Regions from separate parts of the Bacillus lumedeiriae genome, predicted to be linked through region 2. Evidence: riboswitches for the same ligand, from Rfam matches in the RefSeq annotation. Region 2 holds a riboswitch; each other region holds the start of a gene.

Region 1 (3,281 bases), on a different contig from region 2:
GTCAGTTGTCCGCTTAAATATAGGGAGAGCAGGATACTAATCAGAATACTGATGATCGCGACAATCCAGATGAGCTTGCTGATGAAATGAACGTTTTTATATACTTCTTCTTTTGGAGAAGCCAGCAGTAAATATTGTCCATTTGCCAGTCGGCTAAAGGAAACAATTTCTTCCTGTTTGCCCGCATTTACAGCGGCCACACCAGAACCTTGTCCTTTCAATTGCTCAGAAAGTCCATGATTCACTTTTTCTAAAGTTTCTTGCTGTGTGTATGTAGGATGAATCAAAAATTGCTGATTTGCATTAAGCAGTGCACCGTAACTATGAGGAGATGTTTTCATGTTGGCCACGGCGTCGGAAAAAAGATCAAAACGAATATCCATCCCAACCACACCGATTTCTTCCCCATCTTTAAACAATGGAACAACATAGCTAATCATTTTAACATTGATATTTTCATTGTTGTAAGGGTCGAGCCACGTGCCCTCTTTCGCCTTCATTGGAACGTAGTACCAGCCAACGTGTTCGATATCAGACGGGTCATATTGGCTGAAATCCGTCGGAACTAATTGTTCAATTGTGCCGTCATTGTTCGTATCCGCGTGGAACAGACCTGAAGTCGGCGCAGTGTATGTAGGGTTAAAGCGAATGTAAAAAGCCATCGCCCCTTCTGTCTGTTTAGAAAACTGATCCGCAATCGGCCGCACTTTTTCTTGGAAGGATGCGACATAAGCTGGATCGGTTTTAAGTGCTTCCACATCATCCAGCATAGCAAGTGTTGTGACAGCTAAACCATCGACGGATGATTGGATTTTTTCAATCGTTACATTTAAGCTTTTCGAATGATTATCAACAGAAAGCTTGGCATGTTCAAACGCATATTTTTCTAAAAGCTCCTTGCTTTTCGTGACACTTACTGTGCCCATGATCGCTACGATCAGAAGCGAACAAGCCGTCATAGCAATCATCAGCTTATGTCCCATCTTTAGGCCTCTTTTTGATTGGCTTCTACCCATCATACCCCTCCATAAATAACCAAAATTGCGAAAATTTTTAACACGTCTATCATACTATGGACCTTGTTTTGTGTATATATGATAGTCCAAAAGTTTTTGTTTTTATTTCGTAAATTTCTTGGGAAGGAAAAATAAAGAGATTACTCTCTCTTAATTAAATTTGCGATGCTCCTTTCGACATTAAAGTAATTCCATCTACCTATTTTTCACTTTCAATCTATAAATTTTTTAAGAATTCACCGATATAGACAACGTACAATCAAAGAAATTTGATGTCACAAAGCTATAGGGGCTAAGGAGACCGGGGATTGATAGTTGTTTTCAACCAGCCCGATCGTGTTACTCTATGCCAGCCAGCTGCCATTGCCCGAAGAAAAAGAGGAGGAAAAGGGAATGTACAAAAAAATGACACCAGTGGCCGCCGCGGTTCTCGCAGCAGGAATGATGTTATCAGGTCCTGCCTACGCATCACCAAAGGACGATGCACACACGGCACACAGCACAAAAGTGAAAGAGCAGGAAAACAAAAAGGATCAAAACAAACACCAGGACAAACATCAAGACAAACAGCAGCACGGTCAGATGAAGCAGCTGCAATCGATTGACAAACAGTTAGATAAAATTGAAAAAGTATTAATCAAGTATCAAACAAAACTAACTGACATTGAAGATAACGACGATGATCAAGTAGAAGATGGGGCAGAAACGGAAGATAAACAGGACGCTGAAGAGCAGACAGAAGAAAAGCCAGCAGATGAAAGCACGACTGATGGTGAAAAAACAGAAGAGCAGCCTCAAACGGATGAACAACCTGTGAGTGAAACTGTCGAAAATAAAGCGAAAGCCAGCTCAGAAGAAATAATAACAAATGAAACTGTACAACCGACTGAAGAAATAGAAGACAATGAGCTGACAGACACAGGGGATCAAGAAGAAGCGGAAGCAGAAGATGATGATCAAGATGCAGACGATGACGAGGATGAAGTCGAAAATGAAGTAAAAGAGCACCCGGGCTACATGGGGAAGTTCAAGGCCCTTCATAACCGATTGAATGCTGTCACAAAGCAGCTGGATTCCTTGTCTTCCAGAGGAGCGGACAAAGCTGCTTTGAAGGAGCGCTATGATCGCATCGCTGCCCTTCATAAGGACATTGATGCTGTACTGGCAGCAATTACCCAAATTCAGGATAAAGTAAAAGAAGAAATTGACAAAGATGAGACCGTTGAAGAAAGAACACCTGTCAAAAATGCACCAGTTACGAAAGAATGGCGAATCAAATTTAGTAAAAAGCTAGATGCCGCCACACTGTCGGAGCTTGATATTGTCGTTCTAGATGAACAGCGTAACCTTGTAGAAACAACGTTCAGCTATTCAGATGCCACGAAAACAATCACCGTTTCACCGCTGCAGCCATACGAAGCAGGTAAAACGTATACACTTTACATCGGCAAAAAAATCTCAGATACAGCGGGCACAAACTTGAAAAATTCAGTGAAAATGAATTTTACAGTGAAATAAAATAAGGAAGAAGAGCGATCACGCAAGTAGGTGAATCGCTCTTCTTTTTCTGGAAATGGACAGGGGGAGACTAGAAAGGCAGATCATCCGGCCGCAAATGAAAGAAAAAAATGTGTGCAATCATTTTCGTCGTTCGTTTGATTAAAAAAAATCCACGATCCATCGAACAATCAGTCGGATTCCTAAAAACAATAATCGAATAGGCAGAAGCAGCAGTTCTGGAACCCAAAGAAGAAGGTCGAGAAAAAAATCACCGATAGAATAACGTTCATTATTTATCCGTCTTTTTTCTTTTCTTCTTAGCTTGACCATCTGGTATCCCCTCTTTCCGCTTTTATTGATGAAAAGGCACTGCAAAAATAGGTGTGCTTTCCAATGGACTCACTTACCTCGTAAGAAACATCTGTGTATAGTAGCGGTTATAGGCGCCGATGCCGATTTCAGTATACGATGGATTTAGAATGTTGCTTCGGTGCCCGGGGCTGTTCATCCATGATTCCATGACGTGTTCAGCATCCCATTGATTAGCGGCAATATTTTCTCCAGCCCATGTGTAGGTCAGGCCAAAGCTGTTCATCATTTGATATGGGCTTCCGAATATCGGTGATGTGTGGTTAAAGTACTCGTTGTCGTGCATATCTTTTGATTTTGTACGGGCGACAAAGCTGACATCAACAGCAAGTTTAAGCGGAGCAGCCCCATGTTTAGCCCGCTCTTGATTCACGATCTTCCAAATTTCATATTCGG
Region 2 (3,281 bases):
AGACAATCAGTCACAAGAAATTTCAAAATTAGTTTCTGTGATTAAAGGTATTGCTGATCAAACGAATTTGCTGGCATTAAATGCAGCGATTGAGGCGGCGAGAGCAGGTGAACACGGTAAAGGGTTTGCGGTTGTAGCAGATGAAGTAAGAAAGCTGGCGGAAGGAGTAGCTGTTTCGGTTAACGATATTACACAGTTCGTATCAAACATACAAAGTGAATCGAGTGTCGTTGCTGAATCATTGAAGACTGGGTATATAGAAGTAGAACAAGGAGCTCTTCAAATTAAAACGACTGGTGAAACGTTCAATAAAATCAGTTCTGCAGTAACAGAAATGGTGAATAGCATTAAAGTGGCATCTGAGAACTTATCTGATATTGCGGCTAATACCCAGGAAATGCATGGGTTTGTTGAAGAAATAGCATCGATTGCCGAAGAAACTGCAGCAGGCGTAGAACAAACGGCTGCTTCTGCACAACAATCTAGCGCAACGATGGAAGAAGTAGCGGATAGTTCAAAACAGCTGGCTATATTAGCGGAGAAAATGAATGGATTAGTAGGGAAGTTTAAGCTTTAACTGGGAGAAGGAAGCCATCAGAGTTGATGGCTTCAGACTGTAGGCAAACTCAATGAAAATTGAAGTTGAACTGCATTCTTTTTATTTTGCTTGTGGATGGGGGCTGTTGATTTCCATTCCAGGCTGCTTCGCTTTCCGCGGGGCGGCCTCGTCGCAAAAGCGCCTGCGGGGTCTCACCTGTCCCGCTGATCCCGCAGGAGTCTTCGCGCCTTCCATTCCAATCAACAGGGTTTACAAAGCTAGGGCAGCCGTATAATGATTACCTGTTTTAAAATAAATAGATAAAATGCTTGAGGGGATGAAGATGCTTTCGAAACACAATCTAATCCAGCGAGACCAACTAGAAATGATCGTTCTAGATCAGCTTGTACTGGAGAATCACCTGGTTAGTAAAATGGAGGCAGCGATTGATTTCTCTTTTATTTATGACTTGGTGGAAGAGTTGTACTCGGAAGTGGGCCGCCCAAGCATTGGTCCCGTTATTTTAATTAAACTGACATTCATTCAATATACATTTCTGAACCCCTCTTGTCGACAAACTGAAGCCATCAAAGTTGATGGCTTTTTTCTTGGGCCTATTCCAACATAAAGGGAAATTGCGAAAGTATCACACTTGTGTAGGAAGGGAAAGGGGGGAAATAATTTTCTTGCATGGTATTTGCGTACTGTGTATCTTTTGCATTACTAAATTCAAAGAAAATTGTTTACTTTGAAAGAAAACACCTAATAGGACCCATTAACTATATAAGTAAATAATGGTAATATTTGTATGATATTGAAAGTTTTAAAAAGATAAAGGTAAACCTCTCGAAAGATTGGGACACAAAGCTTCAGGTCTAAGGTTCTATTACTATGATGGCTGAGCTACCTAAAATAATTTAAATATTTTAGGGGGTTACACATGTTTAGTTCTTTAATTGATAAAAATGGGTTAGATAAAGAGTGGGTAGAATTGATACTTCATGCTCGAGATCTAGGTATAACTGTAGATGAAATTAGAGAATTCTTAAGCCAATCTTTAAGACCTGACTAAGGTCTTTTTTGTTTCACCTTTTATCTTTTGTCACAGCTTGTGGCGGATGCGGCCAACATTAGAAGCTTGCCTAGCAATTGGTTAAGCGCTTTACTAGTATTTTTTGATTAACCTAACTAAATAAAAAATACCAAAAATAAAGAGCAATACATTTATCATGATAGATCAAGGGATGATGATTTCTTCTTTCTTTGGAGGTGTTGCTTTTCTAGCGAGTTTGCCCCCGTTGTAAAATTTTCCGTATTCTTTCAATATATTAGCAGCTTCTATAGTGGATGGTATTTTACCATCTGCAGGAAACGTTAAGTAATACGTTTTTGTATTTTTTCTGTGGATGACCCATCCGAAAAACTTCATCGCAAATCCGTGGGATCCATTGTTTCGAAACTTCGGCATCGTTTTCCCATCCCAAACAGTCATAGTTTGTCCATTCCCTTTCCCTTTCTTTAGTTCCCCGTGTAGTTCCGCGTAAATGAGCCCTGGTGATTTTTTCATTTGATTCATGACCATTAATGTTAACATCTGGTTGACAAAAAGCTGAAATAAATTCAGTCCTTCTCCTCTTGTAAGAGATATAAATGTTGTTTCTGGAAGCAGCTTTGGCACCTCACCTAACACAAGTGTACTATTGCCTTTGTTATCCTTCTTTGCTGCCCACTTCTTTTTTTTCATGTCATCTCCTCCTAACTTACAATATATTGTATAATTGGTATTCCATTTGTATGTATGCTATACCTTTTTTATGGAGGTGTGAACTATTCCCTTGTGTCCAATAGGGTTTTCTTTTCTTTGAAAAAGACAAGCGGGGTAATGGATAGAAGTAAATTGGTAGTTCTTTCAGGAGTTTAACTAAATGATCAAACAGGAGGGAACGTATATGTCTAATACACTCCAAGATATAAAAATGGACGAGAACGAGTTTTGGAAAATCATTGCTATGTTTGATTGGGAGTGTGAAGGTGATGATGAAGATGTATTAGAGGAAGCTATCGGCTATTTATCCCAAAAGTCCGATGAAGAAATATTTGCTTTCGAGGATATTCTTTCAAAATTTCTTTACAATTTAGATGGTATTGAATATGCAAAAAATATTGGTGAGTATGCTTATGTGGATGAGGAAGAGTTTTTCTCTGTAGATACCTTCTTATATGCAAGATGTGTAGTTGTAGCAAATGGAAGGGACTTTTATTATGAGGTGTTGAAACATCCGGAGGAGATGCCTAAAGATTTGGAGTTCGAATCTTTATTATATGTTGCTAACGAATCATATGAGCGGAAAAATGACGAAGAGTTTGATTATGTTCCGAAGTATGACTATGAAACATTTAGCAATGAGGAGAAATGGAAAAGTTAATTTTCTATTAAGTTCTGGAGCTATCCGCTCAATTATTGGCGTTCCTTATAGGTTTGTTAAATGAAGGATGAATTAAACAACCTTCCAGCATTTATCTCTATACCTTCCATATAATGATAGATAACAATTGCCTCTGTAGCTCTAGCAGGGAAGAGCGCCGGTTCGAATCCCGTCAGAGGCACTTCTTTGTTTCATCTTTCTGGTTGATTTTTTCTTCTTGAACTGTGTCTATCAACAATATCGTTGAGCAGATCGTAAAAAAGAAGCTCGAAAGCTTCTTTTTTACTTTATAACTACAACAAACAGAGCAGTAAGAT
Region 3 (3,281 bases), on a different contig from region 2:
ATGGGTCAAGTGATCCGCTATATTAACGGAAATCTGCAAAATTATGCGGCATCCAGAAAGGGGAATTGAATGAAGCAAGTAAAAGATCAATTCAACAGACCGCTGAGAGACATTCGGATTTCCTTGACGGATCAGTGTAATTTCCGCTGCTCTTATTGTATGCCGGCTGAGATTTTTGGCCCAGATTATCCGTTTTTACCGAAAGAGCACTATTTATCCTTTTCAGAGATCATTCGAGTGGTTCAGGCGGTAACAGAACTCGGCGTAGAGAAAGTCCGATTGACCGGCGGCGAGCCGCTGCTGCGGAAAGATCTGCCCGAATTGATTCATGATTTATACACGAAAACAATGATCAAAGACATTGCTCTAACGACAAATGGCGTGCTGCTTCCGAAATATGCGAAAGAGCTGAAAGATGCCGGCTTGCAGCGAGTGAATATTAGCATGGATGCACTTGATGACGACATCTTTAAGAGGATGAACGGACGCTCTGTCAGCGTGAAAACTGTGCTAAAAGGAATCGAAGCGGCGAAGTCGGCGGGCCTTGACATTAAAATAAATATGGTCGTTAAAAAAGGTGTAAATGACGAACAGATTTTGCCGATGGCCGCCTACTTTAAAAATGAAGGCATACCGCTCCGCTTTATTGAATTTATGGATGTCGGAAGTACAAATGGCTGGCAGCTTTCCTCTGTTGTGTCCAAACAAGAAATCGTTGAACGGATCGATCGTCAATTTCCTGTGAAGCCGGTTGATAAAGCATATTATGGTGAAGTAGCGGACCGATATATATACGCGGATGGCAGTGGTGAGTTCGGCGTCATTTCATCCGTGACTGAGTCATTTTGCTCAACATGTACCCGGGCAAGAGTGTCTGCTGACGGCAAGCTATACACGTGTTTGTTTGCGACGAAAGGCCACGATTTAAAGCCAGTGCTTCGTTCTTCCGCTTTAGTAGAAGAAGTGAAAGAGTACATTGCATCCATCTGGCAGCGCCGGACGGATCGTTATTCTGATGAACGGACAGAAGAAACAGCGAAAAAACGGCCAAAAATTGAAATGTCTTATATTGGTGGTTAGTTACAAGGAAGGGAATGGTGTCCATGAGTGAGAGGCAAGTGCATGCTCATAAAAAGCAGGCAGCGAGGCATGTCGCCTGCCAGGTGTTGACAGTCAGTGATACGAGAACAGAAGAAACAGATAAAAGCGGAAGGAAAATTAAAGAATGTTTAACAGCGGCCGGCCATTCCGTTGCACGTTATCACGTTGTTCCCGATGAAAAAGAAAAGATTCAGCAAATCGTTTTACAAGGAATTCAAGACCGGGACATTGATGCTGTCATTATCAACGGCGGAACGGGGATTGCCAGACGTGACGTGACGATTGAAGCAGTCACTCCTTTGTTTGATAAAGAACTGACTGGATTTGGCGAACTTTTTCGCTATCTTAGTTACACAGAAGACATCGGTTCCGCAGCGATGATGTCCCGAGCAGTGGCCGGGGTAGCTGACAAAACGGTGCTGTTCTCGCTTCCAGGTTCTACTGGAGCCGTCACGTTAGCAATGGAAAAATTAGTGCTTCGAGAAATTGGTCACATTGTTGCCGAATTACACAAGGAAAGTTAGAAGCTCTGCCACATTTTTAGATTGACTTATTAGGTCTATCGAACTATGATGGATTGTGTAGGAATATAATGGTTTGTAAGTTACATATTACATGTCTATATAAAAAATTGTATGATGGAAGCGATGAACAGTCATTCGTATGTGGGCACTTGAATGGCTTGGAGCAACTAGTGCAACCGACTCTGCTTTTTAGGGTCGGTTTTTTTATTGAACATAGGGGTAGGAGGAGCAACATGATAAGTAAAGAATCTGAGACGTCTAAATTGCCTATGCATTCGTATTCGCAAGATCGGTTAATGAAGGGAAATGAATCATTTGAAAGTGTATTGAAAGAGTTAACAGATGTCACATATGCACTAGATCAATCTTCTATTGTTGCGATCACGGATCGGCAAGGGAAGATTCTTCACGTAAATGATCAGTTTTGCAAAATTTCCAAATACGAACGGGAAGAGTTAATCGGGCAGGATCATCGGATTTTAAACTCTAATCATCATCCGAAAGGATTTTTCAAACAAATGTGGACGGCGATCGGCTCCGGGGAAATTTGGAGAGGTGAAATTAGAAATAAAGCAAAAGATGGTTCCACTTACTGGGTAGATACAACGATTGTTCCTTTTTTAAATAAAAAGGGGAAGCCCTATCAGTATGTTTCGATCCGCAATGATATTAGTTCTCGTAAACGAATGGAAGAAGAAATAAGAAGGAGCGAGGAAAAGTACCGTTTAATTACAGAGAATTCATCTGATTTGATCTCGGTCATTGACCCGGAAGGAAGTTTCCGATACGTTTCACCTTCCCATGCAGCATGGCTGGGCCATCATCTTTCTGAATTACAGTCCAGTCAATTGTTTCATTGGGTGCATGAAGAAGATCAATCCTCTTTGCGGAATGAAATCGAGCTGTTGTCCGCTAAGAGGAGAACGTCTGCCCGCGTAGAATTTCGTATCCGAACGAGTAAAAATAAATATAAAGACATGGAAACGAGAATCAATCCAGTTTGGGATGAAGAAGGCAAAGTGAAAAAACTCGTGCTCGTCATGCGGGATGTGACGGAGCGGAAAAAATCCGAACGGCTCATTTACCATTTAGCTTACCACGATACATTGACTGATCTGCCGAATCGCCGGTTATTTATGAATCGTTTACAAAAGGAAGTCGATCAGGCAAAACGTTCTTCTTCTCGGCTAGCTGTTATGTTTATCGATTTAGACCGGTTTAAGCACGTGAATGATTCATGGGGACATGAGAGCGGCGATTTTATTCTAACAGAAGCAGCCCAGCGCATTCAGCGGGCTCTTCGTTCCACTGATGTAGTGGCCCGATTAGGCGGAGACGAGTTTACGGTTTTGTTGACGGATGCAGCAAGTACAGAAGAAATTGAGCGGATTGCTCATAGAATCCAGGCGCATTTTCAAGAACCGATTGAGCTTGCTGGTCAGATATATACCCTTACTTGCAGCATCGGAATTGCGCGGTTTCCTGATCACGGAAAAGGAGCGGATGAACTATTAAATAAAGCCGATACTGCCCTTTACGCGGTGAAGGAGCGGGGACGAAATGGATATGCGGTGTTTGAGGCTAGTATGGAAGAGAAGTCGTTGGAACGTATTCTTTTAGAAAATGAGTTGAGAAAAGCGATTCATCTTGAACATT

Evidence for each region. A riboswitch is a leader RNA that binds a small molecule or an ion and turns the genes downstream of it on or off. The one in region 2 is predicted to bind cyclic di-GMP.
Region 1: it holds a riboswitch for cyclic di-GMP, as region 2 does, so the genes downstream of both, QYG89_RS15855 (Ig-like domain-containing protein) here and QYG89_RS09890 (anti-repressor SinI family protein) in region 2, are expected to answer to the same signal.
Region 3: it holds a riboswitch for cyclic di-GMP, as region 2 does, so the genes downstream of both, QYG89_RS14960 (sensor domain-containing protein) here and QYG89_RS09890 (anti-repressor SinI family protein) in region 2, are expected to answer to the same signal.

The regions. Positions count from the first base shown of each region.
Region 1 is NZ_JAUIYO010000021.1:24,559-27,839, reverse strand. It holds partial or broken gene QYG89_RS15860 (PDC sensor domain-containing protein) at 1-770, opposite strand, end outside; cyclic di-GMP riboswitch class I at 1,259-1,381, shown strand; gene QYG89_RS15855 (Ig-like domain-containing protein) at 1,410-2,534, shown strand; gene QYG89_RS15850 (hypothetical protein) at 2,676-2,846, opposite strand; gene QYG89_RS15845 (S-layer homology domain-containing protein) at 2,920-3,281, opposite strand, start outside.
Region 2 is NZ_JAUIYO010000006.1:60,699-63,979, reverse strand. It holds gene QYG89_RS09900 (methyl-accepting chemotaxis protein) at 1-577, shown strand, start outside; partial or broken gene QYG89_RS09895 (IS5/IS1182 family transposase) at 882-1,118, shown strand; cyclic di-GMP riboswitch class I at 1,365-1,449, shown strand; gene QYG89_RS09890 (anti-repressor SinI family protein) at 1,479-1,610, shown strand; gene QYG89_RS09885 (hypothetical protein) at 1,776-2,282, opposite strand; gene QYG89_RS09880 (DUF4240 domain-containing protein) at 2,488-2,964, shown strand.
Region 3 is NZ_JAUIYO010000017.1:42,726-46,006, forward strand. It holds gene QYG89_RS14945 (molybdenum cofactor guanylyltransferase) at 1-26, shown strand, start outside; gene moaA (GTP 3',8-cyclase MoaA) at 70-1,080, shown strand; gene QYG89_RS14955 (MogA/MoaB family molybdenum cofactor biosynthesis protein) at 1,104-1,625, shown strand; cyclic di-GMP riboswitch class II at 1,733-1,816, shown strand; gene QYG89_RS14960 (sensor domain-containing protein) at 1,859-3,281, shown strand, end outside.